Regions from separate parts of the Brucella pseudogrignonensis genome, predicted to be linked through region 2. Evidence: predicted binding sites of a transcription regulator. Region 2 holds the regulator's gene; each other region holds the start of a gene.

Region 1 (10,835 bases), 710 kb from region 2:
AGATTTGTGCCAGAGTGATCGGTACTGATTCAATTGCGAGGGTAAAATACTGTTCCGTCATACGACCCGTCTTCGGGCCTCCCTGTGTCTCCCCCTTTCGCTGCCAGAATGGGCACAGCACAATTGGCGGAAATCAGCCATCGGTTTTGGCTTGCTTTCTGTTGCCGTGATTTCGGGCTGCCAGTCGATCAATTCCAGTAAGGATCTGGGCCTTCAGCCATCTTCAAATCCGGTGACCGTTGAAAACGTTTCGCGCAATGATCGCCTGGCGCAAATCGGCGCACAGCAGCACCCGCGTATTCTTGCCACCTATGGCGGCGAATATAAGGACGCAAAGCTTGAGCGCATGGTCGCCAAAATTGTGGGTAATCTCACCACCGTTTCTGACAAACCGGATCAAACCTATCGCATCACGATTCTGGATAGCCCCAACATCAATGCTTTCGCATTGCCGGGCGGTTTTCTATACATAACGCGGGGGCTCTTGGCGCTCGCCAATGACTCGTCGGAAGTTGCAGCCGTCATTGCGCACGAAATGGGCCATGTGGTTGCCAATCACGGTATTCTGCGTCAGGAAAAAGAAGCCGAGACGGCAATCGCCGGACGTGTTGCAACCGAAGTGCTGCACAATGAAAGCGCCAGCCGTGAAGCAGACATTCGTGGCAAACTGCGTCTTGCGCAGTTCTCACGCAATCAGGAACTGCAAGCCGATGCTATCGGCATCAAGATGATCGGTGAAGCGGGTTACGACCCGTTTGCGTCCGCACGCTTCCTGCAATCGATGGAAGCCTATACGGATTTCCGTTCGGTTTCTGGCGCGACCGATGCAAGCCTCGACTTCCTTGCGAGCCACCCTGCAACGCCGCAACGCATTCAGTTGGCACTTGGCCATGCGCGCCGTATCGGTGCACCGGGCGTCGGCACCACGGATCGCGATTCTTTCCTCAATGGTATTGATGGGCTGCTTTATGGCGACTCACCGAGTGAGGGCTATGTTCGCGAGCAGACTTTCATTCATCCAAAACTTGGTGTGACCTTTACAGCTCCCGCCGGTTTCACCATCGACAATTCAGCGACAGCCGTCATGGCAAGTGGTCCGGGCGAAGTGGCAATCCGCTTCGACGGCGCTTCATTACCGTCAGGCTCAAACCTCACCGATTACATCAAATCGGGTTGGGTAACAGGCTTGGACGAAAGTTCAATCCGTCCGATCACCATCAACGGCCTGCCCGCTGCAACTGCACGCGCAAGTGCCGATCGCTGGCAATTCGATATCGTGGTGATCGCCGCAAATAACAAAGTTTATCGTTTCCTCACCGCAGCGCCAAAAGGCAGCAATGCTTTGATGCCTGCATCGCAAACCGTGACACAGTCGTTCCGCCTGCTTACACGCGCTGAACAGGAAGCTATCAAACCATTGCGCATTCGCGTGGTCACTGTGAAGCCGGGCGACACCATGGCAAGCCTTTCGGCGCGCATGCAGGGCACGACGCGCAAACTTGAACTCTTCCGCCTTCTGAATGCTATGCCAGCCGGTGCGACGGTATCTGTCGGCGACCGCGTGAAGCTCATAAGCGAGTAAATCCCAATGGAAGTCATCGTCCAATCATTGCTCGCTGGTAAGATCTCTCCTCTGGGCGAGCGGCAAGCGCCAAGCGGCATTAATAAAAAGCCGGTTTCTGGCCCTGTGCGCCTGCTGCGCGATGGATTGGAGTGCGACGAACAAGGCGACAAAAAAGTGCATGGTGGGCCTGAGAAGGCCGTCCATCACTACCCACGCGATCATTACGCGGACTGGCTCAACGATTTGGGAGAAAACGAGCAGCTGAATGATGCAGGTGCCTTTGGCGAGAATATTTCTACCATCGGCCTGACTGAGCAAAATGTTGCAGTCGGTGATCGCTTTCGCATAGGCACGGCGATCATTGAAGTCTCTCAAGGCAGACAACCCTGCTGGAAGCTGAACGCTCGTTTCAATGTCGCAGATATGGCCGTCCGTGTTCAAAAGACGGGACGTACCGGCTGGTATTATCGTGTTTTGGAAGAAGGCGTCGTGGCCCAAGACGATGCAATGACACTGATCGAGCGTCTGTCGCCGGAATGGACGTTACACCGTCTCTGGAATCTGCTTTATGTCGATACGCTCAATTATGACGAACTGGCACAGATGGCCAAGATCGTTCACCTTGCCGACGGCTGGAAGCGCTATGCCATTCGCCGCCTTGAGAACCGTAAAGTCGAAGACTGGTCAGGCCGATTAAACGGAAGTCAGGGCTAAATATTAGACTTGGTAAACCGCCATTTCGTGCTGATCAAGCAGCGCGATCTTAAGTTTTTCCATCGCGCGGCTTTCAATCTGCCTGACACGTTCTTTTGAAATGCCAAGCTTTTCACCGAGCGCCTCTAACGTCACACCATCATCATCCAGACGACGCTCGCGAATGATATGCAACTCGCGTTCATTCAATGCGTGGAGTGCCGTGTGAAGCCAGCCAACACGACGTTCGCTATCGATTGCGCCTTCCACGACCTCATCCTGCAAAGGATGATCATCGACAAGAAAATCCATGCGGCTTGACGTGCCTGATTCATCGTTGTTCAACGACGCTGAAAGCGAACTGTCAGCCCCCGAAAGCCTGCTATCCATAACTTCAACGTCATTCGCCGAAACTCCAAGCTGGGTGGAAATCTGGCGATAGATTTCTGCCTTCGTCAGTGTTTCATCTTCTTGCGCAAGCTTCGAGCGCAGGCGACGAAGATTGAAGAACAGCGACTTTTGTGCCGAACTGGTGCCACCGCGAACGATCGACCAGTTACGCAGAATGTAATCCTGCATCGAAGCGCGGATCCACCATGAGGCATAAGTCGAGAAACGAACTTCACGCTCAGGATCAAAGCGTGCTGCCGCTTCAAGCAGACCGACATAACCTTCCTGAATGAGATCACTCATTGGCAGCTTAAACTTGCGGAAACGTCCCGCCATCGAAATGACCAACCGCATATGTGATGCAGTCATCCGATGCAGTGCGTTCTGATCTTTGTTTTCTTTCCACGCTATTGCCAGCGAACGCTCTTCGTCACGCTCAAGATAAGGCGCTGACATAGCGTTGCGGATCATGGATTGAGGGGAAGAAGATGGTGCAGGCACCATATTGCGCGATGCCTTCGGCAACCGCAACGAGGGAACTGATGCTGAAACTTGGGTCGGAACTGGGGAGGAACTGCTAATCGACAACATGCTCATCTGGTTCTCCTGTTCTTAGTGCAAAGCCTTCAAAAGAACTTTGAAGGACAAGACAAAAGATAAATCAGCTCTGCGAAGAACAATTGAATGAACAACTCGTATTCGTTCAAAAACCCTGTGACAGACCTGCTTTGAGGCCAGATTAATACGCCGCAAAACAAACCCGTTTACGAACTGGTTTGATTACAACGCAAAGGAAGCTCTGCGGTTCCATAAGGAACGCAACAAATCTTCAGATATCAAAGAAAATAGAGTTCAGGATCACTTGGGCAATGCCCAAATCTGTTATTCAGAAAATAAAAAGCCCGGCAGAACCGGGCTTTTTAAGGAAATTACAACAATTTATTATGCTGCTTCGACTTCATCACCTTCAGCATCGCCTTCGGCCTCAATATCAGCCTTGGTGCGCTTCGGGCTCTTAGCAAGATTTGCTTCAATGAGACGAACAGATTCTGTATCCGAAAGCTTGTTCACTGCAGCAATTTCGCGGGCCATACGATCAAGCGCTGCTTCATAAAGCTGACGCTCAGAATAGGACTGCTCTGGCTGATTTTCTGCGCGATGCAGATCACGTACAACTTCAGAAATCATGATGAGGTCGCCGGAATTGATCTTTGCATCATATTCCTGAGCACGGCGCGACCACATGGTGCGCTTGACGCGTGCACGGCCCTGTACGACCTTCAATGCGCGTTCAACATAATCGGTTTCCGACAGCTTGCGCATACCGATGCTGACAGCCTTAGCGACCGGCACCTTGAGGCGCATCTTGTCTTTTTCAAAGTCGATAACAAAAAGCTCAAGCTTGTGGCCGGCAACTTCCTGCTCTTCGATGGCAACGATCTGACCGACGCCGTGAGCTGGATAAACAATGGATTCACCGGTCTTGAAACCCTGACGAGCCGGCGCCTTCTTCTGCTGGGATGTCATACGCTCTAATACTCCCTGTTGTGCCCGGCACAACTCGCCGGTTAACACATGATTTCGACCGCACGTCTTGGGAGACGTACGGAAGTCGTTGCGGTTTTGAGCTGGAAACGCATCTCAGGCACAAATTTATCTACCGGGAGAGTTTGGTGAGGAACGGTTGCTGCATTCGCAATAATCCATCCCGGTGCCATACAGCCCAGTAAAAAAGATTAGCCCTTTCAGAGATTAACGCATTTGCGCCACGTGTTGACGTCCAGTCACCGAAATTATTTACGCAAGGTAACACAATTTCGCGCAAGAATCAACAAATTGCCAAATATGTCGCATTCCACGATTCAGAACGCATTTTTGAGGCAACTATATTTATCAAAATTAACCGAAAAAAGCTCGGACGAGCAATCAATCGCCGGGGCCAGCTTCGGCCGAGAAGAACTGCTCAAACTTACCCGACACGCCGTCCATTTCTTTCGCTTCGGGAAGCTCATCTTTTTTGGCGGTCAGGTTTGGCCACTTCGCTGCATATTCAGCGTTCAGCTCAAGCCACTTGTCGAGGCCCGGCTCAGTATCAGGGCTAATGGCTTCAGCGGGGCATTCAGGCTCACAGACACCACAATCAATGCACTCGTCCGGATTGATGACGAGCATGTTCTCGCCCTCATAGAAACAGTCGACAGGACAAACCTCGACGCAGTCCGTATATTTGCAACGAATGCAATTATCGGTCACGACATAAGTCATTGTCCAACTCCTGTTGCCACTCTCCCATTTGAAGAGACGGCTTATCTCTAGTGAACTGACAGTTAAACACGCAGATCGAACATCTGAATGTTTTCGCTCCGGTCACGTCATATGTGTCACGCATATGGTGCTACGGCGTGTGGCTTGCTTGCCAGCTCATGCCTATGCAATCGCCAACGGTGAGGTAACGATTTTATCTCGCCATGACAAGGGTCCAAACGACGCAATATCACTATGTCACGAACATCTGAAATGACATTTCTTTTGCGTGTTAAAATTCAGAAAATGCTTTTATTTTAGACGCTTAACACGAAATTTCATTCGTTAAGGCACATCAAACTGCGTCATTGCGTCCGCATCAGTGACCGCGCAAACGATCCGTTTCACGCCGTTCTTTCTTCGTTGGTCGCCCTGCACCACTTTCACGCTGTGGCTGAACAGCCTCGATAGCTTTCGATTGTTGCGTTGGTTTGGGCGTCATATCTTCATAAAGAAGCTGCGCTTCGGGTGCTGGGCCGCGGCGTTCTCCGGGAGCCAAAACCTTGTAGACCAGAATATGTCGTTCAAGCGTGATGGTGAGAACATCGCCAATCTTCACCTGATAGGCGGCCTGATCGATCTTTGCACTGTTGACCCGGACCTTGCCGCCAGCGGCGAGTTTCACCGCCAGCGATCTTGATTTAACCACGCGAGCAAAGAACAGCCACTTATCAATGCGCTGTCGTGCAATCGCTTCGGTCACCATTTTACTTCTTCATCTGCTCCTTGAGAGCAAGAAGCTTGGCAAATGGCGAATCGGGGTCGATACGAACCGGACGTTCCTGCTCAACGCGCTTGTTTGCCTGTGGGTTCACATTGTCACGCTTTGACTGGCGATGATCACGATTGCCATCGCGAGGCTTGCCTTTAAAGCCTTCACGTTTGTTCTGGCCACGATCCTGACCTTCGCCATCATTCCGACGGTTCTTGTCAAAACGCTTCGCGCCACCGCGATTATCGCGTGCGCCCTGCGCATCACCACCTTCAGAACCAGCATCTGATTTGCGCGCATCACCCTGCTGTGGGCGATGGTTGCGCTGACGATTCTGGTTCTGGTCATGATTGCGATTGCGGCCTTCAAAGCGGCCCTGCCGCCAGAGAAGAATTGGCTTTGGCTCTTCAGCTGGAGCTTCAACTGCTTCTGATGCTGCCTTTGCTTGTGCAACAGCCTTAACAGGCGCTGGAACAGGTTCCGCAGCAGGAACAGCGGGCTTTGCTTCGCTAGCCGGCGCAGAAGCTGGAACGGCTGCTTTGAAGACAGTTTCTTCTTCAACAACCTCAGCTTGAGCCGCAGTTGCAGCAGCAGCCGCAAATGCATCAAGCTCGGCAAGCTTAGCGGTGACAGCAGCCGCGTCCATCGCTTCCTGACGATAACCGAGACTTTTCAGAATTTCTTCCATGTCCTCAGCAGTTGCACCCAGAATAGACATCATCGCTGGCGTCACAATAAAGCGACCGCCATCGAATGCGCCCTCTGCACGCGTACCCGCGCCTGGACGCCAGGCAAGTGCCGGACGGATAAGATCAGCCAAACGTTCCAGAATGTCGATGCGAACAGCACGACGGCCCAGCACGCGATAGCCTGCAAGACGGTAGAACTGCTGATCAAAAGCCGGATCAACGACAACCGATGTACGGCCAGCGGCCAGGACATTGACGACATCGCCATAACCGGCGCGTTCTTTGCCTTCGTTCTTCAACGCCCAAAGCAGTGTGATCAGGCCAGCAGGAGCAGGCTTAAGCAGCATTGGCATGAAAACATGGTAAGCACCGAAGCGCACGCCAAGACGACGAAGCGCTGCGCGCGAGTCCTGATCAAGACCACGTACTTCTTCGCTCACATCGCGGCGCTGAAGAACACCAAGACCTTCCACGATCTGGAAAGCCAGACCGCGTGTCATGCCGGTCAGCGCATCAGCGGCACTGAGATCCGTCAAAGGCTTCAAAACGGTCTCAATGTGATGAGCGACAAAACGTTCTATGCGTGCAGCCACCTTATCGCGCGCTGGGCCAGTCAGCTGCTCATCAGCCAAAATGACCGCGCGCGGCTTCAACACATCATCACCCGCAACAAGCGTGGCGACAGTCGCACCAACCCAGCGCAGAACACCGTCTGAACCGAGCGCAAAATCACCGTTGGGAGCAGCAGCAAAACGCTCCGCACGACGGTCAAATTCGGCGGCCAGCGCCTTTTGTGCAGCCGTCTTTACTGCCTTCGCATCCGGTCCATCGGACTGAACGTCAGCGGTAAAACGGAATCCTTCCAGTTGCCCGACATTATGGCCTTCGACGTTTACGTCTCCGGTCGAGCTGATTTCTGCTTCTAGCATAGCATTCTCTCTCAGGCGCCTCATAAGCACGCTTGTCCTGCGGTCTACAAAGCGTTTCGTCAACCTTTCATGCAGCGCGTCGGACAATCTGTCCTCAATTTCGCGCGTCTTTTCCTGCCAGTGTGTCGGATCGGCAAGCCAACCGGGCCTGTGCGACACAAAAGTCCAGGTACGGATTTGCGCGACGCGATGAGACAGAGTGTCGATTTCCCCCTCTGTACTATCGGCGCGGCGCACCTGTTCGCTCATATAATCTTCATCAACGCTCCCTCGGCGGACCAGATCCTGATAAATGGTTGCTATGATATCGGCATGTTGAGCCGGCGCGATCTTACGATAATCGGGGAGCGCACAGGTATCCCACAAAAGTTCAATTCGCGTAGGCGTTGTTGCAAGCCGCACAATGTCTTCGTCTTTCGACAAATTTTCAAGAGCCTGCTGATCAACAGCAGGCAAAGCCTTGGTCAAACCGACAACCGGCGTTGGTGTGTCCAAAGAATAGAGCAAGGCAGTCAGCGAAGAAAAATCGAAACGACCCGTCCGCCATTGCAGAACTTTAACTGGGTCAAAGTCATGCGCCTCAATCCGCTCGACCATTTCGTCATCCAGCGGACGAACCTGACCTGTTACGCCAAACGTACCATCACGCAAATGGCGCCCGGCACGGCCCGCGATCTGTCCCAGCTCAGACGGCGTTAAATCACGAAACTGATAGCCATCAAACTTGCGATTCTGCGCAAAGGCGACATGATCAACATCCAGATTTAGGCCCATGCCAATGGCATCGGTCGCCACGAGGAAGTCAACATCACCCGACTGATAAAGCTCGACCTGTGCATTTCGGGTGCGTGGGCTCAGAGCCCCCATAACCACCGCAGCACCACCGCGCTGACGGCGGATTAATTCAGCAATCGCATAAACTTCATCCGCAGAAAAAGCGACAACCGCCGAACGGTTCGGCAAGCGGATAATCTTCTTCGAACCTGCATAGGTGAGATGTGACAGGCGCGGACGCGTCACCACCGTAATGCCACGCAACAGCTTTTCCAAAATGCCGCGCATCGTGCCAGCGCCGAGCAACAACGTTTCCTGCCGCCCGCGCAGATGCAGAATGCGATCCGTAAAAATATGCCCGCGTTCAAGATCGCCTGCTAGCTGCACTTCATCGATAGCCACAAAGGGCATATCCGTGCGGCGCGGCATGGCCTCAACCGTGCAAACAGAATAGCGCGAATTGGGCGGAGCGATTTTTTCTTCGCCGGTAATCAGCGAAACATTAGCCGCGCCCACTCTCTCGACGACACGATTGTAGACTTCGCGCGCGAGTAACCGCAGCGGAAGACCAATCATGCCACTGCCATGTGACAACATACGCTCAATCGCGAGATGCGTCTTACCGGTATTCGTCGGCCCAAGCACCGCAGTCACACCGCGGCCGCTCAAGGTCAGCGGCAGATCATGGGCAGGGAGTTGGTTCATGCCAATTGTAGAATTCCCGGAACAAATGCCATACGTAAAGCTATGCGATAGCACTATATGACTTGAGCCGAAAGCGCTCCTGTTAAGTTTAGACCTATGTTCTTAAAGGAATTCCGGCGCGGTCAAAGCCGCGACTGTTCTAGCCGGAACTCTTGCTGCATGCACCCTCAAAAAAACAAAACGGCTTATCCATGGCACTGCGCCTCAATACACATGATTCACTCTGGGTTTTCGATGCCCAGACATCTTAACAAATACGCCGTTTAACAAATAGAACGACTCTGGAACGAATCGGCGACGAATCGCTGACTCCGCACTCTTCGCCTTTTGTTCACGGCAACATATAGACGTTGGCGCCTATCCTGCCACTATATGCTGAATCGCAATCGTTAATGCATCGGACTTTTTAAGAATAGAACTGCGCGATTGTTAACCTTTGCATTCATCGACAAAATTCGCAGAGCGCAATTAAATCACTCGTTTCTAAATTATCATTTTTTTCCGGGCCTTAGTTTAATTCAGGCCGATTAAAAACGTCTTTTCATTAACCTTCAGTTCAAAGCCAGAACGAATCGGCGACGAATCGCTGATTGATCGATTTTCTGCCTTTGTTCTCACAATATGTAGTGGCTCTGTGATTGAAAGCGCCATAGGGCAGCGCATATTTGCTGCCCTATTGTCGTTTCAAGCCATATTGGCGTTAACCTTTAAGCTGTTTATGGCCGTTCCACACACATGGCGACGCCCATGCCACCACCGATGCAAAGCGTAGCAAGACCACGCTTCACACCACGGCGTTTCATCTCATAAAGAAGCGTTGTCAGCACGCGCGCGCCTGATGCGCCAATCGGATGACCAATGGCAATCGCTCCGCCATTCACGTTGACGATCTCTGGATTAATCCCAAGATCGCGAACAACAGCACAGGATTGCGCGGCGAAAGCTTCGTTGGCTTCAACCAGATCAAGATCTGCAACTGTCCAGCCAGCCTTTTCGAGTGCTTTGCGCGTAGCAGGAATTGGTCCTGTTCCCATAATCGATGGGTCAACACCGGCTGTTGCCCAGGAAACAATCCGTGCAAGCGGCTCAAGACCACGCTTTTCAGCCTCATCGGCATCCATCAGGACCAGCGCGGCAGCACCATCATTAATACCGGATGCGTTACCAGCCGTCACAGTGCCTTCTTTATCAAAAGCAGGCTTGAGTTTTGAAAGCGCTTCGATGGTCGTTCCTGCGCGAATATATTCGTCCGCAGAAACAACCGTTTCACCCTTGCGGCTTTTGACAACAAACGGCACGATTTCATCATCGAAACGGCCTGCCTTCTGCGCTGCCTCTGCCTTGTTTTGCGAAGCAAGCGCAAAGCTGTCCTGATTATCCCGACTCAGATGCCATTGTTTTGCGATGTTTTCGGCGGTGATACCCATGTGATATCCATGAAACGCATCGGTCAGGCCGTCCTTAAGCATCGTATCGATCATCTTGAAGTCGCCCATTTTCACGCCACTGCGCAGATACGCGCAATGTGGCGCCATCGACATCGATTCCTGACCACCTGCGACAATGATTTTGGCATCACCTGCCAATATTTGCTGCATTCCGAGCGCCACGGCACGTAGGCCCGAACCACAAAGCTGATTGATCGAAAAGGCAGTCGTCTCAATTGGACAACCCGCGGCCATGGCGGACTGACGAGCCGGATTCTGCCCCTCGCCTGCCGTCAACACCTGCCCGAGAATAACTTCATCCACGTCCGCAGCATCAATACCGGCACGTTCAAGTGCGGCCTTAATTGCAGCGGCTCCAAGTTCATGTGCGGGTACATTGGCGAAAGCGCCATTAAACGCCCCCACAGCGGTACGCGCTGCACTGGCGATGACGATTGCTTTCTGGGTGTGTGATGCAGTCATTCTTTCTTTCCTCCTTGAAAATCACCGACAGAGAAAGACCAAAACGCATCGCTTTGCAAGTTTCGTAGAATAAGGCGATGCGAAGTATTTTTGCTCAAATCAATAATCTGTTTCGTCATGGAACGCGCAGTTAAGACCACACGCCTCGCGCAACACGCGTTAAGT
Region 2 (10,835 bases):
ATATCCGACGTGCGGGGCTAGATTTCGCTCCCAGCGATGTTGTACTGCCAATCGGTCGTTCTCTTGATGCGCCTGCGCTTTCGCTTGCAGCAGCGAGCGGCAATGCAACAATTTCAGTATTCTGCAAGCCGCGCGTCGCGATACTCGCTACCGGCGACGAACTTGTACTGCCTGGAATAATTCCCGGCCCTGACCAGATCGTCGCTTCCAACAGTGTTGGCATTGCCGAAATCGTCCGCCGTGCAGGTGGTGAGCCAGAAGATCTAGGTATCATCACTGATAATCCGGCAAAGATAGAAACAGCAATCAGCGACGCTTTTTCGGATGGTATCGACATTCTGGTGACGGTTGGTGGCGCATCCGTTGGAGACCGCGATTACATTCACGGTGCGTTGCAGAATTGCGACGTTGATCTCGACTTTTGGAAAATCGCCATGCGTCCGGGTAAGCCGCTAATGTACGGACGCAAAGCCACTTCTGGCAAAACTATTCACGTCATCGGGCTGCCAGGTAACCCGGTTTCAAGTCTCGTATGCAGTCTTGTTTTTCTGCGCCCCCTCGTCGCGAAACTGTCTGGCACAGAGTTAAATGCAGATATTCGCCCAGCCAAACTTGGTGAAGCGATGAAAGCCAATGACCACCGGCGCGACTATGTGCGCTCGACTGTCACTCAGGCATCTGACGGCACACTGATTGCAACACCCTTCCCGGTTCAAGACTCATCGATGCTTTCAGCGCTGGTTCGCTCTCAGGCATTGCTGATGAGAGATGAGCATGCCCCTGCTGCCTCCACGGGTGACGCTTGTACGATATTAATGCTGTAAAGAACGCCCCCTCCGCACAACCATTAATCATTTTAAAACCATTGCGGAACAAGACTGGAACATATAGTGTTCGTTCTGGTTTTGTTTTTATTTGATTCTGGTCCGGAGGGTATGGCGCATGTTGACCCGTAAACAGCACGAGCTTCTGCTGTTCATTCATGAACGTCTTAAAGAGACGGGCATCCCTCCGTCGTTTGACGAAATGAAAGAAGCTCTCGATTTGGCTTCCAAATCGGGCATTCATCGCCTTATCACAGCGCTGGAAGAACGCGGTTTTATTCGTAGACTTCCCAATCGTGCACGTGCGCTCGAAGTTCTTCGCCTACCTGATTCCATTGCACCGGGCCTGAACTCACAAAAGAAGTTCGCTCCAAGCGTCATCGAAGGTAGCCTTGGCAAAGCGCCACCACCGCCTCCTCCGTCACGACCTGCACCTGTTACGGCAAATGATGATTCTCCAGCAACGGTTTCCGTGCCGATGATGGGACGTATCGCAGCCGGTGTACCGATATCAGCAATTCAGAATCAGACACATTCGATCAGTCTGCCACCAGAAATGCTCGGTGCTGGCGAGCATTATGCGCTCGAAGTCAAAGGCGACTCGATGATCGAGGCAGGAATTTTTGATGGTGACACCGTCATCATTAAGCGCGGTGAGACGGCCAATCCAGGCGAAATTGTTGTTGCACTGGTCGATGACGAAGAAGCAACTCTGAAACGCTTCCGTCGCAAAGGTGCATCAATTGCGCTTGAAGCTGCAAACCCGGCTTATGAAACGCGGATTTTTGGTCCAGATCGTGTGCGCGTACAAGGTAAGTTGATTGGCCTCATCCGACGCTATTAAAGCAACTGCATTTTAGGAGACATGCAACTGAATATGTTTCCTTTTAAGCAGTACAGTCAGCTATAATGGCTCTGCCAATTCTGTTGCGGCTTGCGACGCTTCATAAGCTCTACTTTTCTCAGCGCCAGCTCTCTTTTGATATTCGCGATCAGGTAGTCCCCTCGCCGCTCGCGAATAGAGACGATGCAAATGCCACGGGCGCGTTGGCGCATCGACTGAAAAGGTCAGCTGATCAGCATAGTCGGCTAAGTTGGTCGTTTTGGTCAGTGCGAAACGGTAAATTTTATTCTCCTGCGCAATACCGTTTTCGTCTGAGTTGATTGCAGAAGCGCTTACACGTAGCAGCTTATGCCCTAGTCTGAGTTCAAGAGTACCTTTTAAGGCTAGTTCCTGTCGGTCGATCATCAGGACGCTAAAACGCTTACAGCTCAACTCTTTGCCAGCTATAGCGAGAATGACAATGTCGCCAATATTGCAGGCTGCGTCTTTCATCTCTTCATCTGCCGTGTAGGATAGCATTCTACCGTCCCGCAGCGGAATGGCGCACACCCCATCTTCGCAAACAAAGGCTTCTTCAGCTGATACCATTCGCTGTTTTTTTACCACCTGCGGCGGAATAAACTCATTAATCAGATAGGCTGTCTGCCAGTTCTGCGCGGTAAATTTTGGAGGCCTGCTGCGATTAATAGCAAAATTCCCATCTGGAAGACGCACAGCGACGAATTTCGCATCTTCACTCACAAGAATATCAGGCAACGGTGTTCTTATAAAAACGGCAAGCCCGATAATTACGAAGGGGAGTGCCAGCCATCGCATTCGTGTTGTAAACACAACCGCTATAACAAGCGCCAGCGTCCAGAGAACAAGCGTGCTAGCTGGCATGACCCCTGGATTACCATCAGGCGAAAAGCTGGCGACAAAACTTGCAATATGTCTGACCAGTAAAACGCCGAACCCCATAATCTGCAATGGCAACCAATCCAGATGCAGCGGCATCAATAACAAGCTGAGCACTGCGAAGGGCATAACCAATATAGAAATAACGGGTAGTGCCAATACGTTGCCAACAAGACCAAACGGCGCCGTATTGTTAAAATGATAGGCTGCGAAAATTCCACTGGCCACGCCAGCAACAATAGACGTAGCGCCCGTCGCAACCGTTGGTAATAGAATTTTTGAAATAATCCCGCGTGGCTTTGCGCGACGATCTTCAATAGCTGTTTGCTTGCGAGATTTCTTATCGCTCCACCACGCAAAAGCTGCAATGAGACCCGCAGTGGCTGAGAACGACATTTGAAAGCTTGGCCCCACAATTTCATGCGGGGAAATCGCAATCATTGCCACTGAGGCGATAGCGAGATTGCGCATACTGATCGCTACGCGATCGACCAGCAATGCACAAAGCATCACAACGATCATCACATAGCTTCGTTGCGCAGCGACGTCAGCACCGGACATAGCCAGATAGAACGTGCAACTTAGAAGTGAAAGACATGCAGCAATTTTTTTGACCGGATATCTGGCGCTAAACGCTGGTGCGAGTGCGAATAAAGATCGCAACGACATCATCACAACCCCTGCAGCCAACACCATGTGCAAACCAGAAATAGACAAGATATGCGCGAGACCCGCTTTGCGCAGATCCTCATTTGTTTCTTCACTTATCCCCGCTCGTTCTCCAGCGATGAGTGCGGCTGCGACACTCCCATCCTCGCCTGAAAGCACTTCAGCGATACGTTCAGAAACATGTACCCGTAATTGAGCGATAGCGCCGGAAATTTTGGCGAAAACCTCACTTGGTGCAGGCACATCAGCTATTTTTGGAGTGCCCAAGAAAAAGCCATTTGCACCTATCCCGCCGAAATAGGCGTGAAACGCAAAGTCGTAGTTTCCCGGTCGAACAGGACCAGTGGGCACACGTAACCGCGCGAAACCAGTCAAGCCGCTGCCAATTTCTGTTTTGGCTGGTATATCGCGCGCCGTAATCCGGATGCGTTGCGGCGCATAGCGAAGTTTGGGTCGTTGCGTTTCAAGCAAATCAAGCGTCACACGCCAACTGCCATTATCGCGATACTCTAAGCCAACAACTCTGCCAGTGATACGCGTTGCAACCTCAGAGCCTAACAATTGCGTACTTCGTCGTTCCGTCTCGAACTTTCCCGCAACTATTCCCAATAACACCGCCAACACGAGTGTCACTGCTTGTGATACGAGGAAGTGTTTTCTGAATAAAAAACGTATTAAACAAACAGCTACAACAACAGATAGAATGGGCAACCATTCAGGTTCATAAGAAAGCGTGAAATAAACAACGGCTCCCAACCCCATAAAAACGGGAAAAAGAAGAAAAAATATTCCGCGCCCTATTTCACGATCAAGCGCCGCAATCAAAAGCTGCCGTGAACTACTCAGCAGTTCCCGCGCACGCTCGGAAGGTGTCAGTTTCCTTTCCGGTAAAGCGACGGGCTGAATATCAGCTCGTTCTTTCGGTAACCACGGTTCAGGAAGCAAGGCACGAGCAAGACCTTCAGGCATGTCTTTGACAAATGCCCGCTCGCTCACCTCTTGTCTTTCCCTTATGCCCGTCATGCCCCCGCCTGACTGCAAAAGTGCCCGCGCTTAATCTAAAGAAGCACGTCCCGACGGTGCGAAAGAATTGGGAAACGCTTGCACACCGTGCTGCCTATGCTACATGAACCACAGTCAAAATCGAGAGGGTTCTCGCAATGAGAATCCTTATCGCCCGTGGACTGTGAGAAAACGGGCGCTACATATTCAAAATTCTGCCTCGCGCTCGGCTTCCTGCCGCAACTCAACGAGGCTTTGACACAGTGGAGCTGTTATGTCGAAACCGGTCGTCACCCGTTTTGCCCCTTCGCCCACGGGTTATCTGCATATTGGCGGAGCCCGCACGGCTCTTTTCAACTGGCTTTATGCAAAGCATACGGGCGGCAAGATGCTGCTGCGCATCGAAGATACAGATCGTGAGCGTTCTTCCGAAGCTGCAACGGCCGCCATTCTTGATGGCTTGACCTGGCTTGGCCTCGATTGGGACGGTGAACCAATTTCACAGTTCGAACGTGCACCGCGTCACCGGGAAGTAGCAGAAGAACTCGTTGCGAAAGGCAAAGCCTATTATTGCTACGCAACACCTGAAGAACTCGAAGAAATGCGCGAGAAAGCACGCGCTGAAGGCCGTCCGCCACGTTATGATGGCCGCTGGCGCGATCGTGATCCATCCGAAGCGCCTGCAGGCGTGAAACCTGTTATCCGCATTAAAGCGCCACGCGATGGCGAAACCGTTGTTCGCGATGCTGTGCAGGGCGATGTCCGCTTTCCGAACAAGGATCTCGACGATTTCATCATTCTTCGTTCCGATGGCAATCCAACCTATATGCACGCGGTTGTCGTTGACGATCACGATATGGGCGTTACGCACATCATCCGCGGTGATGATCACCTGACAAATGCTGCCCGCCAGACCGTGATTTACGACGGTATGGGCTGGGAAGTCCCGCAGATGTCGCATATCCCGCTCATTCATGGTGCGGATGGTGCCAAGCTTTCGAAGCGTCATGGTGCACTTGGTGTCGATGCCTATCGTGCGATGGGCTATCTGCCGGAAGCACTGCGCAACTATCTCGTCCGCCTTGGCTGGAGCCACGGTGATGATGAAATCATGTCGACCGAGCAGATGGTTGAATGGTTTGACGTGACCGACATCAACAAGGGTGCAGCACGTTTTGACTTCCAGAAACTGGAAGCCATCAACGGCGTTTATATGCGCGCCAGCGATGACAAAGCTTTGTTCGACGCATTGATCGCCGTATTGCCGGAAATCGAAGGCGGTAAAGAACTGGAAGCGTCGCTTGACGAAAAGGGACGTGCACAGCTTCTGACAGCAATGCCCGGTCTGAAAGATCGTGCGAAGACACTGGTCGAGCTCGCAGATGGTGCGAAGTTTATTTTTGCCAAACGTCCGCTCGCTTTTGATGAAAAAGCAGCTTCCCTTCTCAGTGACGAAGGCCGTGAAATCCTTAAAGGCGTTCTGCCGCATTTAGAATCAGTTGGCGAATGGACTGTTGACGCACTTGATGCAGCTGTTCGTGCGCACGCGGAAACGATTGGCCTCAAACTTGGTAAGGTTGCGCAACCATTGCGCGCAGCACTCACCGGTCGTGCGACATCACCGGGTGTATTCGACGTTCTGTTCGTGCTTGGTCGCGAAGAGTCGCTTGCACGGGTAAAAGATCAAATCGTTTGAACTGTTAGCATTCACGCTGACGTGACAAAACTGGCTTAATTAGACCAAAATACGCATTGCATCGCGAAATCATTGGGATAGTTTGGCGGTCGAAATCGTTTGGATAATGCGTTGAAAAATCGGTTTCGCGCGAAAGTGCGAAACCTGTAGAAGTTGAGAAGACAAGTTATAGAGACGATTAAAATTTCAGCTGCCATGGGCAGCAAAAGTGGACACGAAAGGAAACACGATGTCAGATAAGACAGCTAGCTTTACCCTCGACGGCAAAACGTTCGACCTGCCTGTACGACAAGGCACTGTCGGGCCGGACGTTGTCGACATCGGTCCACTTTACAAAAACGCCCATGCTTTCACCTATGACCCAGGGTTCACCTCGACCGCTTCGTGCGAATCCAAAATCACCTATATTGATGGTGATGAAGGCGTGCTGCTTTATCGTGGCTATCCGATTGATCAGCTTGCTGAACATGGCGACTTCCTCGAAACTTGCTATCTGCTACTTTACGGCGAACTGCCAACAGCGACCCAGAAGGCCGATTTTGATCATCGTGTGACACGTCACACTATGATCCACGAGCAGATGACAAAGTTCTTTAGCGGCTTCCGCCGTGACGCGCACCCAATGGCCGTTATCGTGGGCTGCGTAGGCGCTATGTCGGCTTTCTACCACGACTCGACCGATATTACCGATCCGCATCAGCGCATGGTTGCTTCGATCCGCCTGATCGCCAAGGTGCCAACCCTTGCTGCAATGGCTTATAAGTACCACATCGGCCAGCCATTCATGTACCCGAAGAACGACCTCGATTTTGCGTCGAACTTCCTGTACATGTGCTTTGGCGTTCCGTGTGAAGATTACAAGGTCAATCCTGTTCTCGCTCGCGCTATGGACCGCATTTTCATCCTGCATGCTGATCACGAACAGAATGCTTCGACATCGACCGTTCGTCTCGCCGGTTCGTCGGGCGCAAATCCATTTGCATGTATCGCTGCTGGTGTTGCTTGCCTTTGGGGCCCTGCGCATGGCGGTGCGAATGAAGCAGCGCTCAATATGCTTGCTGAAATCGGCTCTGTTGACCGCATTCCAGAATTCATCGCACGTGCGAAAGACAAAAACGATCCATTCCGTCTGATGGGCTTTGGTCATCGCGTTTACAAGAACTACGATCCACGCGCGAAGATCATGCAGAAGACCTGCCATGAAGTTCTCGGCGAACTCGGCATCAAGGATGATCCGCTTCTCGATGTTGCATTGGAACTGGAACGCATTGCTCTGACCGATGAATATTTCATCGAGAAGAAGCTCTATCCAAATATCGACTTCTACTCGGGCATTACACTGAAGGCTCTCGGCTTCCCAACCGAAATGTTCACCGTTCTGTTCGCACTCGCTCGCACCGTCGGCTGGGTCGCACAGTGGAAGGAAATGATCGAAGATCCTCAGCAGAAGATTGGCCGTCCGCGTCAGCTTTACACTGGTGCGCCAGAACGCGATTATGTACCAACTGCGAAGCGCAAATAGTCATTGAATAAAAGAAAACCCCGGCAAATCGCCGGGGTTTTTGTTTGCCCAAATTTTCTAACGCTTAGCGTTTCCTGCCGTTCTCAGCCAGATCAAGCAGCACTCCCGCTCCGATTTCACCAGAAGGCCGATCAGTTGCCATAATCTTCGTGACCTTATCAAATCCATCAATCTGAGCCTGTCGAGATGCACTCTTCAGCAAAAGCTGTTCGATATAACGCGCCAGATTGCCGGGCCGTACGGATTCATTGAAGAACTCCGGTACTACGGGCTGATCAGCAATAATATTCGGTAGAGCTGCGCTCCAGATCGTAATTCTGGAAATCAGAAACTGACGTGCGAACCAGTCAGCCTTATAGGAAAGAACCGTTGGAATATGCGACAAGGCCAGTTCCAGCGAAACGGTACCCGAAGCGGCCAAAGCCGCATCTGCGCGCGCAAAAGCATCCCACTTGGCTTCATCGCCTGTTACGATTAGCGGTTTAACAGCCCAATCCTTCGAAAGCTCCCGGACCATTTCCTCGATACGCGGCAATGTGGGCAGAATAATTTCGAGTTTTTCAAAGCGCGTGGAAAGCTCTGCAACGGCTTTACCGAATGGCTCCATGAGCATTTCGACTTCACCACGGCGCGAGCCAGGCATCACCAACAAACAGCGTGTATCATCACTCCAACGCGTCAGCTCGAGTGCACGTTGTGCCTCTTGAACCTTTAAAATAGGCTCATAGCTGCTCAAACGATGGCCGACATAAGTCGATTGTGGGCCGTTCAACCGCTTCATCACCTCAACTTCAAACGGCAAAACCGTCAGAACATGATCGACATAGGCACGCATGGCTTTGGCCCGTTGAGGACGCCATGCCCACACGCTCGGTGCGATATATTTGACAATTGGGATTGATGGATCGGCCGCACGAATTTTCTTCGCAACCCGATGTGTAAATTCAGGGCTATCAATCAGCAGCACGCAATCCGGCTTCTCAGCAACAATGCGCCTCGCCGTCTGTCGAATATGTAAAATCAGGCCGGGGAGATTCTTTAAAATTGCACCTAGGCCCATAAGTGCAATCTCATGCGGATCGAAAAACGTCTTCAGTCCGCGCTCACTTAGATGCGCACCGCCGACGCCAATAATATCGACAAGCCGCTCTGTCTGACCACGAAGCGCATCAATCAGATCAGCACCAAGAAGATCACCAGACTCTTCTCCGGCCACGATTGCTATTTTTAATGGCCGGTTTTTTTTGCTCACCCTGTCCTATCCTTTTTGCTTCGACTGATTGTTTCGATAAAGAGGCCCTTTTCATTGGCTGCGGCAATGGTTTCCCCAAGACCCAAAATGAAAGTTCGGCCTGCTTCAATCGCAATTCCCGAAAGTCCTGCTCGTGCAGCATTCTCCACCGTTGATATCCCGATAGCAGGCAAATCAGCGCGCTCATCTTGACGTGGCTTCGCCATTTTAACAAGCACACCACCGAGTTTGGAGATGCGACCGGCCTGACGAAGCTCGTGTACACGCTCGATCATCTGGTCGGTGCCTTCGGCACCTTCGAGAGCCACAACGCGCCCACCAGCAGCGATTGCGCCTTGCCCGACATCGAGCTCTCCGAGGCGAAGCGCTGCTTCCATTGCAAGCGCTATATTTCGTCGCTCGCGAGCGTCGGGCGTCCTACGCGTTATGTTGCGCGGAGGTGTCGGCGATAACAATTCTGGCACAACCTCGTGGGCGCCAATCATGCTAAAACCATAACGCTCAAGCAACCGCATGAAAGCGCGCAGCAGAGCATCATCGCCCTGCCCCAGTGCGATCAGAACGTAGCGCGCGGCCCTCAAAGTCGGAACATTGAGCTTCAAATCACTAAGATGCGGACGATTACGAAGTCCACCGGCAAGAACAACCTGGCTAACGCCAGCGGAACGCATGGCACGAATCAACATGCCAAAATCAATCGCCGCGATTTCCTGATGTTCGTACTCGTAAAGCGAAGCATCCGCTTCGCCCCGCAACGGAAGCACAAAAGGCGGATTTCCATCCGCCTTTAAAGCTTCAGCCACTTTGATTGGCAAAAGACCGTTACCAGCAATGATGGCAGTACGCTTGCTCGTTATAGGACCAGCCCTGCTATCAATCGTCGTCACCGTCATTCATCACTCCACCTACGGATGAACCAAGCGGTGGCGTGCAATAAGCGCGCTTATTTTCCACCATAATGAACGAAATAAGATCAGCTACACCATCGGAACCCGGAAATGCGTCGAGTACATCCTGCGCGCGCTCACGCACCGGCTTGCTGCGATCAAACAGCATATGCACGGCATGGCGCAGATTATGGATATCTTTGCGCTGCATGCCGGAGCGTTTCATACCGATAATATTCAAGCCGCCAAGATAAGCGTGATTTCCGATTGCGCTCCCGTAAGGAATAAGATCGTGCGCAAGAGCTGCCATGCCGCCAACAAACGCATGATGACCAACCCGCGTAAACTGGTGAACAGCGGAACCGCCACCCAGAATAGCGTGATGACCGATTTCGACGTGACCGCCGATCATGACGTTGTTTGCAAAGGTAACGTGATCGCCCACATCGCAATCATGTGCGACATGCGCATAAGCGAGAAACTGACAGTTATTGCCGACGCTTGTGTAGCCGCGACTGCTATCAGACCCACGGTGCATGGTGACACCTTCTCGGATGAGACAATTATCACCAACTGAAAGAGTGGTGGGACCACCCTTATGCTTGCCATTTTGCGGATCGCAACCAAGGACCGCATGCGGATAGACCTTAGCTTTCGCACCAAGACGAACAGCATCGCTGATCACGACATGGCTCATCAGTTCAGAATCATCGCCAATGACGGCGCCAGACTGAACATGACAAAAAGGACCGACGGAAACGCCCTGTCCAAGTTCCACACCCTGCTCCACAAGAGCGGTAGGGTGGATAAAAGTTTCCTTCATTGAGGTACTCACGCCTTTTCTTCGGCTACGCCAACCATAGCGGCGACTTCAGCCTCGGCTACCTTTACGCCATCAACTTCCGCTACGCATTCATATTTAGAAATATTTCCGCGCTGTTTAACCTTCTTCACGTGAAGGTGAAGCTGATCACCCGGAACCACCGGACGGCGGAACTTGGCTTTGTCGATTGTCATGAAATAAACAAGGCTCGGTGCGTCAGAACCTTTGTTAAGAACGGTGATAGCGCCAGCAGTCTGTGCCATCGCTTCAATGATCAGAACGCCCGGCATAATCGGCTTTTCCGGGAAATGACCGGTAAAGTGCGGTTCGTTGATCGTAACATTTTTGATGCCAGTAGCTGATTGATCACCATCAATATTAATGATGCGGTCGATCAACAAAAACGGATAACGATGCGG
Region 3 (10,835 bases), on a different contig from region 2:
GTTTGGTGACAAGCAACGCTTCCACCTCTGTATCCGCAACCGTACCGGTTCGTTGAAACAATTCATCCGAAACCATCTTTAAACGCGCTAGACTTTTAACACGCGAAAGCAGTCGCTGATCATTGACGGGCTTCGTCATGAAATCGTCTGCGCCCGCTTCAAGGCCTGTGATCTTATCTTGAGCTGTATTAAGTGCCGTCAGCATCACGACCGGTATATTGGTCGTGCGCGGATCGTCTTTCAGACGACGACATACTTCAAAACCATCAATACCCGGCATCAAAACATCCAGAATGACGACATCAATCTGCCCCCCCAGACAGATTTCAATCGCCTCCGACCCGTCATAAGCGGACACAACTTCATAATATTCGCGCAAAAGCAGAGCTTCAAGCAGCTTTACGCTCGATTCTTCATCATCCACGACGAGAATTCGTGCTGTCATGATCCCCTGCCCCCCTAAGATCTTATATCGCGAGCGTGCCTTTATTCAAAATAATCAGGCATCGCCGAGATAAGACTTTATCGTCTCAATAAATCGCGGAACAGAAATTGGCTTGGATATGTAAGCCTCGCAACCGCCCTGCCGAATGCGTTCCTCATCACCCTTCATCGCAAATGCGGTAACAGCAATGACTGGAATATGCTTGAGTTCCTCATCGTCCTTAAGCCATTTTGTGACTTCCAGACCCGATACTTCAGGCAACTGAATATCCATCAGAATGAGATCAGGGCGATGTTCACGGGCAAGATCAAGCGCTTCAAGACCACTTCTGGTCCTGATGGTCTCATATCCACTGGCTTCGATTAGATCGCGAAACAACTTCATATTCAGTTCGTTGTCCTCGACGATCATCACAGTTTTGGTCATCGAATATTCCCTGGTCTTATTCTTGTCCGCCAAACGACAGGTTTGTTGCGCCCATTACGCCCAAATGGATTCCATGTAGTTTAAGCCTATTTGATTGACGAATAGCAAATATTCTCCCAAATCCCGCATTGCAGCTATTTCACCCAAAAGCTGAATCTGCGTTGCATTTTAGCGTATAGTGCAAATCAGCGTGAATCGAAATTTCAGCGATTTACGGTGCAATGGATAAGCTTAGAGCGGAGAAAAATGAGATGAAAACTGTTATGAGTGAGACCGAGGCAGAAGCTCTTGCAGTAGAGGCACTCGTATGGATGGCTCAGGATAATGAACTAATGCCGCGTTTCCTCGCTTTGACAGGCATCGAGGTTTCTTCCATTCGCTCGGCTGCGCAAGAGCCAGGCTTTCTTGCTGGCGTATTGCAATTCTACCTAAGCCACGAGCCAACGCTGCTCCGCTTTTGCCAAGAAACAGGCCGCGATCCCGCAACAATAGAAAAAGCAGCGATGCTTTTGCCGGGCGGGATGACGATACAATTTTAAAAATATTGTGAAGCAACAGTCGGACGGGGAAAGAACTCGTCTGCCATTTCGTTGGCCACAAAAAGAAACCGAAAAAATCTTTGTGTTTTCTATGCCGTCATGTTCGGTTGACACGACCATCACTTCCATAAGACAAACGGCTGCGTGGCAAAACAGTTCCCTCACCTCTCGCATGACGCTTAAAATCTCGCGAATTAAAATTGATTATAAAACTCAATTTTAAATTAATGAGGTGTAGATCGTGCAGGGGCTTCTATGTTTCAGATTCTTATTCGGGCAATTTTTCTCTGTTTTAGTTTAGCCTTTATCAGTGGCTGCGTGACGACAGAGGCGGAGAAAGATGCTCAATATTCAACGCCCAAAATCCCGTTAAGCGACGGCACATTTTTCACGCAACGCGTGACACCAGCCTCAACATGCCGGCAGAAATTCGCAGAAGTTAAACGTGTTAATCGTATTCTGGATCAAAAGGACTTTGTTAAGCGAGGCAGAGGCGAGTTATTGGTATTCATGTATCATGTGAACGTCTTCAGTGACTTCATCGATAAATGTTTGCCGAAAAAACGAACAACAAAAGTCAACCGAACCAAGACTGTTTAAAAAAAGCCCCGGAAACGGGGCTTTTTTGCATTTTGTGAAAACCCGATCAAGCGTTCGCAGATGCAGGTTGAGAAACGCTCAGAACGCTGAGCTCATGTGCCTTCCCATCACGTGCAATCCACGACATCGACTGACCGGGTGTCAGGCCAATAAGCGCGGTACCAATCGGTGTGAGAATTGAAATTTTACCCTGCGCAATATCTGCTTCACCCGGATAAACGAGTGTTACCTTCCGTTCGTGGCCGTCATTGGAGCGAAACTCCACCGTCGAGCCCATGCAAACAACATCAAGCGGCAGCTTTTTCTGCGGAACAACCTTTGCGCGATCCAGTTCCTGTAACAGTTCCTCAGCAACTTCTTCCAGTTTTTCGGAAACGTTACCAGCCAGAATTGTCAGGCGTTCGTTGTCAATGTCGCTTACAACGATCTTTGGCTTCTTACGGTTCTTTACGCTCATGACGTTCTCTCACTGCTGTCTAGTGATGATTGCTCTCCGTGACGATTCTCGTCCGGAATAACTGATTATTTTTTTAGAAAGCGCTTTTAACAATTCCGCTTGTTGGCAAGCGGCAAACCGTCCCCCGGAATCCTCTGCGCTGAGCAGGATTCGAGGGTTGCTATCCCATGATCGGTTGGAGCCGATGGAGTATGGATGCGAAACGGTTGTTCATAATGCTAAACTTGGTGATATCCTTGGCAATGTCAAGTGCACAACTAACAGTGTGACCGAGTAACGGTGGTAATACCATAGTTTAATGGTATAAAGCGATGTTCCTTTTATGTTCACAAAACAGCATCCAGCTATGACCGATTCTCATGCCACAAATCACTCGGGGCAAGGTTTCTGCCGCGATTGCCTATCGCCGCAAAAATTTGCAACGACGCGACGTTGCAGTGCGTGCGGCAGTCCGCGGCTTGTGCGTCATGCAGAGCTTTACAAACTCACGCTCGCCCATGTTGATTGCGATGCTTTTTATGCTTCTGTGGAAAAGCGCGACAATCCAGATATTCGCGACAAACCAGTCATCATAGGAGGCGGTACGCGGGGCGTTGTTTCAACCGCTTGTTATATTGCACGCATTCATGGCGTGCGCTCCGCCATGCCGATGTTCAAAGCGCTGGAAGCTTGCCCTGACGCCGTGGTTGTTAAACCCAACATGGAAAAATACGCACGTGTAGGCCGTGAAGTTCGAAAATTGATGCATGAACTCACGCCGCTCGTCGAGCCCATCTCTATTGATGAGGCATTCCTTGATCTCGAAGGCACCGAACGCTTGCACCGTGCACCTGCAGCTTTGGTTCTTGCGCGCTTTGCCAAACGCGTGGAAGACGAAATTGGCATTACAATTTCGGTCGGACTTTCCTATTGTAAATACCTCGCCAAGGTCGCCTCTGATCTACAAAAACCACGTGGATTTTCTGTCATCGGAGAAGCCGAAGCAGTGGATTTTCTGCGCGATAAGCCTGTCAGCATGATTTGGGGCGTTGGAAAGTCGTTTAATGCGAAACTGGAAAGCGACGGCATTCGTACAATCGGCCAGTTGCAGACAATGGATGAAGGCTCGCTGATGAAGGCCTATGGCACGATGGGCCAGCGCCTTTTCAGACTCTCGCGCGGGCAAGACAGCCGTAAGGTCGAGCCAGAACATGACATGAAAAGCATTTCGGCAGAAACCACCTTCAACAAAGACCTCTCGCAGGCAAACGATCTCGTACCCGTCCTACGCGCTTTGTCGGAAAAGGTTTCACACCGCCTTAAGACAGCCGACATTGCGGGGCGCACTGTCATCCTCAAACTCAAGACACAAGATTTTAAACTACGCACCCGCAATCGCCAGCTCGCAGACCCCACGCAACTTGCGGATCGCATTTTTCGCACGGGCCTTCAGCTACTAGAAAAGGAAATCGATGGAACAAAGTTCAGACTACTGGGAATTGGTGTAGGGGAATTATCTGCTGACGATCGTGCCGATCCACCCGATCTGGTTGATACCGCGGCCACAAAACGCGCGGTAGCGGAAGGTGCAATTGACAACTTGCGCAACAAGTTTGGGCGCAATGCAGTGGAAACCGGCTATACTTTTTCCAAAGGCAATCTCGCACGACCACAAACCCCATCAGACCGCGACCCCGACGAATAATAGCGATTAAGCCATTTGATTAGAAAGCCTTGGAGAAAAAACGTACAATTGCCGGTAACGGCTTGACGAAGCGTGTCTGGATCAATATTGGAACTCATCAAGAGTGTACTGACTGATTTGACAGCGCTCTTCGGAAGGCCTCATGGCGGAGTGGTTACGCAGAGGACTGCAAATCCTTGCACCCCGGTTCGATTCCGGGTGAGGCCTCCAACATTTTTGTAAGATCATTATAAGCAATTGAAAACGCTTTGATATTTTTCAAGGTGTGGCAATCGGTTCTCAACGTGTTCCGCCACACCTAAGTCGGGTGTGGCAATCGGTTCACCTTCCAACCCTTCACGCAAAATAATTTTCTTCCGTGCATGCGGCGTATTGACTCTTTCTACTAGCATGAACAAAATAAGAACATCGATGGCGGTCGAGACTAACACAGATATACGATTGGCGTGTGTATCTGCTTTTTAACGGAGCAGTACAATGAATGCGTTTGCGCAAGAAAATGAATATGACAATGAAATTGAGCTGGTACTTGCATATCACAAGGGCGATGTGCGGGCAGCAATTGAAGCGCTTCTAAAAGACCGCGACTTCCTCGTCAAAGAGATCGAGTATGCCAGCCTTGCAATGTCGATGGGCTTTACTCGTGGCTGGAAACCAACCGTCATTAAATGAAAACCGTCCTTAAGAACCTGAGACACACCAATGTCGTCCGGTTCACCTGTGCGAAATGCAATCACCACTACGAGAAGACAGCGCCGTTAATGGCCGTGCGTTTTGGTGAATGGCAGACGCTGGAAGAACTGGAAAAACGAATCGTATGCAGCAAATGCGGCAATAGAACCGGAAACTTCATAAGCTATGGGAACCCGGAACGATGATTAAACTAGAATGGAAGCGCACCGTTATTGGCGGACAAACAGCCCCGGGGGATTTTATCGCCTATTGCGAACGAGGAACTTTTGCCCGACTTTTGAGAAATGAACATGGACCTAGTGCGGGCATGTGGGGGTGGTATCTGAGCGCTAGCCGAAACCCATTTTCCAAACTACCCTACGGCTTATGTGACAGTAAACAAGAGGCCATTGACACAATTGTCCTCATGTTTGAAACCTTGCAGGAACAAGGAAAGCTCGAGTTTCATCCCGAACCGCCTCAACGCCGATCTCTCGCAGATATAGCCTAAATCCGTAGTTGCCCTACCTTCTTGGAAAACAGGAGGATGCAATGAACAGACCAAGGCGCGAAGGCAAATATCCGGATCGTAATCTCGAATGTGAGGCAGAAATGGCGGCAAAGGTTGTCGATGCCTTAGACGAAGCCGAGGCCGCAGGGTGGGACCGATTGGAAGCAGCAAAGGTCATGCTTCAAGCGGCTCATGGCGTTTACATGGGTGAGAGCGGAACCGACCCGGACGAATAAGTTAATGCCCCTTCTTCTGTCCTGCTTCGATCCTCTGCAATATCTCTTTCACAACACGCATGTCGCCGCCAAGTTGCGCGAGCGTGTCCTGAATTTTACTGACAGTCTCAGACGTGTTTGACGTGGCCTGTTCGTTGGCTGCAACCCTGTAGGCAAGATTATCAGTGATACCAGTTAACTTACGCACATCGGCTTCGATACCTTTCATGCGCTCATCCTGCCGGGCTTCATTTGCCTTCACATCTGCGAGGCGCTCTTTGTGCAAAAGCTCATGATCGACGCGCCACGCTTGAAGCTCGTCAATATCTCGCTCTGTATTGGCCCATATGTAAATCCATCCACCGACAACCCCGGCAAGAGTTATCACCTGTAAAACGGTATTAAGATTTATGGTCCACTGAAATTTCGGGATTGTCATTACCAGCAGCCCCGCGATTTCCCGAATTGATTATGTCCTGCAATCCCCTGCCCCGCCTTTAGATCGTTACCGGCGAGATAGACGGCAGTGTCAGGCTTAAGGCTTATCTGCTTCCAGCCCGCGCAGTTCGTCGCATTGCTCGCGCACCCCGCCAAGGCGCTTGCACAGAGCAACAGCATCCATATTGATAACTTCCTCATCTATATCCGCCCTCTTTTGGATTGCCTTTGCGGTTGCTTCTGCTGCGGCCAATGCTGACCGCTGACGCTCTTTGATTGTTCCGGCCGCATATCCAGCAGCCAGACACAAAAATGCCGCCAGAACAGCGGCGGCGACGATCTTCAACCGGTTGGGGATTAGCGCCCAGATCATGATTTGATCTTTCGATATATGCCCCAGAGAGTAAGCCCGACAATTACAGCCGCAATTGCAACACGCACCCACTGACCGCTCGAAAGCTCATCCTGCTGATTTGAAATCGTGCTTACAATCTCTGGAATGACCGGCCCAACAGTTGCCGCCGCACCCGCTGCGCCCGTGCCGCCGATTGTTGCAACGTCTGTTTTGTTGGCCTTCGTCGTCGCTGTAACTGTGTTTGAAGAGACAAAGGCACCCTTGGCCCATAAGCCAGCTTCGGCAGCACGCCGGTTCACAAGCCCCTGCACCTTCTTGCCGCCGGCATTCACCCACTTGGCAAGCTCGCCCGGTACTGCATCGTAATCGCCTTTGTTCAGCTTTTTGAGCAACGTCGATTTGTGAAGCGCGCCGGTGTTGTAGTCGAAGGAGCTCAGTACAGCGAACTGATTGTCAGTAAGTGGAACCTTGACCAGACGTTCAACCCGCGCTTCAAACTTCGCTAGATCGTTCTGCAGAATGCGCGAAGCCTCGGCCTTCGTGATCGTCATTCCCGGTGTGACCGTTGGTGATCCAGCTGCGGACGTATGCCCGTAGCCAATCGTCCAGATACCAGCCACGTCTTTATAAGCGGTCAGCTTAAGCCCTTCCCATTGCTGGATGAGCGAAAGCCCCGCCGCGTTGATGCGTCGTGCCATTGTGTTTTCCTATTTTTGTGAGATGCTGCTATTGCGCTTTGATGCTACCCGCATCGTGCAAGGCGTAGCCCCAGATCGCCCGCCAGCATCTGGGGTTTACTTTTGAAAAGTGCGACAGTTACACCCACTTGTGACCACTACCTCACTGAAATATTGATGCCACGGTTAGGGGTTACGTGGGGGCGTGCATGAATATTTTAGAAAACATACAACCTGAGTTTTGGCTCTTGGGTTCAGCATTTTTTGCTTTTGCTTTAGCTAGCTATCTCATGTGGCGCTTGCCGAGGTGATTTCCTTTCGGCACAAAAAACCGCCTCAGTGGGCGGTCAGGCGAAAATTTTAAAAGAATTGAAGCTGTTAAATCAGCGGTTCTGAGGTAGGTGTGGCACGGCGGCACATTCTGGGCAGACCGTCGTTAGCTTTGGCACAAAAAGACAAAATCGCTAGCGCCGCGCCACAGATCGGATGACAACAGTTTTTATCTGAGGCGCCGACAAATCCGCTGGACGGGCAAGCCGACGCTGAATACAATCTCTCTATAATTTACCAGAGGATACTCATGTCCGATCTAAATGAAGCGATATTAGCACAGCGAAAATTACCGGTTCTCTCGTTCGATGACGTTTCATCGCTTCAATTAGAGGTTGGGCAATATATTTATCATTTCCCCAATGAGCCGCTTCCTCTCTATTTGTTCGCTCATATCAAGGACAAAAAGTTGCCTCTGACCATATTTGGTCAAGGGTACTTGGACCCGCCTGTTAGAAGCTGTTTTACCCCGATAACAAGCGGTGATTACTTATCCAATTGATCGCTTCACCCGTCAAAGTCTAATCTAAATCTCCATCGACATGTCATGGTGTCGCCGGACTGCACTGGTGTGACGGTTCCTGCGCCGACATTCCCGTATCGATCAAAATAAATTTTGTTATACCCGGGCGAATTCGATATGTATGACTTACGGTTAAGCTGATCCCATCCTTCAAGCATCTCCACTTCGGCAGAGTATCCGGTGCCTCCCCATATCCGGTAGCGATCAGCTTGCGTTATAACTTGTTCGAAACCAGCAGTCGAAACATCTTCTAGCACCCATTCAGGTGATCGTATTGCCGTATCTGTTACTTGCGTCACCCCGTCATTAGCTAAGCGCTTGACCGGTAACATTGCAAGATAACAAGCATCAACATCCAAATCCGCTGACCACGTCACGTGTGTGCTGATCTCCACCCAGGGATATTCAAACTTCCAGCGTTTCGAGACAATACCCACCGGCTTCAATGGATCGCTTCCGTATTCATATATTGTGGATTTAGAGACAACCTCTACCTGCTTAGCGGCAATTGTCGTGTCACCTCCGGGTGTCATGTTAGCCATCTTGCCATCCACGAGCATAAACGTGCTAAACTGTTTCTCATACCCATGAGCTAAACCGCCCATAAAATCAGGTTTCCCCGCCTGTTTTACGGCGAACTCAACCTCGGACTGTGCCTCAAGTACTTGTAATGCTGCGCCTATCGGAATGCTTAACGGCGACACTCTGGGTGCAATATAAACGCCAGAAAGCCGCCACACATCCGATTGTTTTGAAACACTTAAAAGGCGTTGCATACGATAGTTGATATACTGGTCGCTGTTGCTGTTAGATGACTTCATAGAAACGTATAATAGATCACCCTGACCGCCTGAACTGAGCCGCCGTACCAGTATCTGATCTTGGGGGTATTTGGGCACCTGCCTCCAATAGAGAACAGCAGCCTGTTCTGCCAATAATCCGATGAAAACTGGAGAAGATGAAGAATTCGCCAGCCCCAACAAAAGCACTTTATTGTCGTCAACGAACCCGTTCGGGCCATTAACTATAGTTGATACATAACTCCTGACACTGACAGGAATTTTACCATTAACAAGCGGCGCATCCAGATCGAGTACTAAACCGATATTCGTGGTTAAACTAAAAGTACCGCCACTGAACGCAGTAGCAGCTACGCCGTCAGAACCTTCCCATGCTCGACCATCGCCGATAGTGACGACTATTTGCGTACCGTCAAAGCTAACTTGACTGATATTAGCCTGCGCCTGCACGATGCCTTTTCGTTTTGCATCTATGCGAAGCGCGTTATAGTCATCAAAGCGCAGCCAGCGCCAACCGGCAGGCGACGTGGACCACGTATAGATGCCATTATTCTGGACCGTGCCACCGACAACCGGGTCCGTGTGTGTTCCGCTGTCAGCTTCGACATAACCACGTTGGCCGTTTCTTGTGCCTGCTACAGCTGAGAGCTGCGCCCATGTTGCCTTCGTAACGGTATCACCAGACACAGAAAGCTCATCAACTTGTCTGTCAATCTCGGATATAAATTGACGGATTTCGGCTTTCTTTGGATTATTGGCTCCACTCGACGGAACGCCATCATTGACGTAATCACGGAAAGCTTTGTCGCCGAGTTCCTTAATATTTCCCATCGATTGCTCCATAGCAAAGCGCCCCGCTTTAGCAGGGGGATTTTGGTCTAATTGTTTCAGTAAGTTAGCTATCCACTGCCGGTGTTGTTTCGACGGCACTTGGCCCATATGAACCGAGGCGTCCCTTTTCAGTGCGCAGCGCCATCTGGAATTCGTATTGCGTGGCTGCTGCAAGGTTCGGAATTGTGAGGCTTTGAGCTTCGTTTGCTAAGGGGCCGTAAACTGTCCATTCGGTGTCTGAGGTCTTTCTCCAACGCACCATATAGTTCAACAGAACACTTGAGCTTGGAGAGAAGGTCAATTCAGCGGAAGGGCCAGCCTTTATTGCAATGACTGGAGCGGCTGGGACAGGGATACCATCATCGACATCTGTCTCAGATGACACAGGTGCCTCGCCCTCTTGAGAGCTATCCCACTGATATGCGGTTGATGGCATGGACTGCACTTGAATGGTTGCGCCTTGCAGAATACCGCCTTCACCGATAATGAACTTGAAGTCTAGCACCTCGAAGACGCTATCGATCCCAAAAAGGGAATAATGAATGCGAATGAAGCGCTCTCCAAATGCTGCTAATCCCATCAGGTTAGTATTGAAGGTGCCAACCCAATTCGGATTTGCACGAAACCATTCAAGCTTCATCAAGCGACGCGCCTGACTGTGCGATGGAGCCATGTTGAATTGAACGTCTTTGGCCTCTTCACCGCGCTCTGATACAGCATCCTCATCCGCCCAAGGATCCGCATCCGTAGACTGATAATCTTGTGTAGGATCCAGAAACGTAGCGCGAATGGTGTTCGCAGTCGTCATAACATCTCGACCGCGACCCACATCAGAAAAGCCCGTAATTGCATCAGCTGTGAGGATGACTGTCGGCTCTGCCCATTCGCCTATGTCAAGCGTTAACCCACCGTCTGGAGTTGGAACCAAACGACCATCGCAGCAAGCCAGCATACGCCCCAGAACATCAGCAGGACGCTCATTGAGCTGGTATGATCCCCAGAGGCGATAACGCGGCTCAGTGCCACCAGCTGCGAGTTCAATGGCTTGTCCTGCGCGATTATACGCTGCGACCCAGCCGGCTTGAGCTAAAGGCGTTGTGAATAGGCTTTCCGGCAAGCGCATGCCGTCACTGTGCGTCATGAAATCCCGAATGATGGATGCTGCATTGTCATCCCATGCAACGACACCTGTGCTGGGGTTTTTCACCTTGGAGGCGCGAATAACCAGCCGATAATTAGTGTTCACGCCATTGGGGAAGTATGAAAGGTAATCATCGTCATTGACGGCATCCTGCATGGCATAAAGCGATGCAATGCCATCGCCACGATGAT

The links. Region 2 encodes LexA, which represses DNA repair genes until DNA is damaged. Its sites were predicted from a motif close to TGTTCNNNNTGTGTTCNG; they were not measured.
Positions count from the first base shown of each region.
Region 1: a site for LexA is predicted at 9,032-9,049, ahead of RI570_RS04640 (helicase-related protein). Genes of this name have one in related genera too.
Region 3: a site for LexA is predicted at 2,780-2,797, ahead of RI570_RS17730 (DNA polymerase IV). Genes of this name have one in related genera too.

Region 1 covers NZ_JAVLAT010000001.1:935,192-946,026, forward strand. Annotated here, with positions in the region: gene cdlP (cell division protease CdlP) at 101-1,582, shown strand; gene RI570_RS04615 (MOSC domain-containing protein) at 1,589-2,278, shown strand; gene RI570_RS04620 (RNA polymerase factor sigma-32) at 2,282-3,244, opposite strand; gene RI570_RS04625 (CarD family transcriptional regulator) at 3,590-4,174, opposite strand; gene fdxA (ferredoxin FdxA) at 4,574-4,912, opposite strand; gene RI570_RS04635 (RNA-binding S4 domain-containing protein) at 5,271-5,657, opposite strand; gene RI570_RS04640 (helicase-related protein) at 5,659-8,760, opposite strand; gene RI570_RS04645 (acetyl-CoA C-acetyltransferase) at 9,477-10,670, opposite strand.
Region 2 covers NZ_JAVLAT010000001.1:221,576-232,410, forward strand. Annotated here, with positions in the region: gene glp (gephyrin-like molybdotransferase Glp) at 1-824, shown strand, start outside; gene lexA (transcriptional repressor LexA) at 943-1,668, shown strand; gene RI570_RS01085 (ComEC/Rec2 family competence protein) at 1,729-4,257, opposite strand; gene gltX (glutamate--tRNA ligase) at 4,511-5,932, shown strand; gene gltA (citrate synthase) at 6,162-7,454, shown strand; gene lpxB (lipid-A-disaccharide synthase) at 7,519-8,706, opposite strand; gene RI570_RS01105 (LpxI family protein) at 8,703-9,599, opposite strand; gene lpxA (acyl-ACP--UDP-N-acetylglucosamine O-acyltransferase) at 9,580-10,416, opposite strand; gene fabZ (3-hydroxyacyl-ACP dehydratase FabZ) at 10,425-10,835, opposite strand, start outside.
Region 3 covers NZ_JAVLAT010000002.1:1,361,721-1,372,555, forward strand. Annotated here, with positions in the region: gene RI570_RS17705 (PleD family two-component system response regulator) at 1-445, opposite strand, end outside; gene RI570_RS17710 (response regulator) at 500-871, opposite strand; gene RI570_RS17715 (DUF3572 domain-containing protein) at 1,123-1,410, shown strand; gene RI570_RS17720 (hypothetical protein) at 1,666-2,010, shown strand; gene rnk (nucleoside diphosphate kinase regulator) at 2,057-2,467, opposite strand; gene RI570_RS17730 (DNA polymerase IV) at 2,814-4,151, shown strand; tRNA gene RI570_RS17735 (tRNA-Cys) at 4,288-4,361, shown strand; gene RI570_RS17740 (hypothetical protein) at 4,629-4,823, shown strand; gene RI570_RS17745 (hypothetical protein) at 5,376-5,570, shown strand; gene RI570_RS17750 (hypothetical protein) at 5,572-5,988, opposite strand; gene RI570_RS17755 (hypothetical protein) at 6,085-6,360, opposite strand; gene RI570_RS17760 (lysozyme) at 6,357-7,040, opposite strand; gene RI570_RS17765 (hypothetical protein) at 7,857-9,503, opposite strand; partial or broken gene RI570_RS21710 (fibronectin type III domain-containing protein) at 9,652-10,311, opposite strand.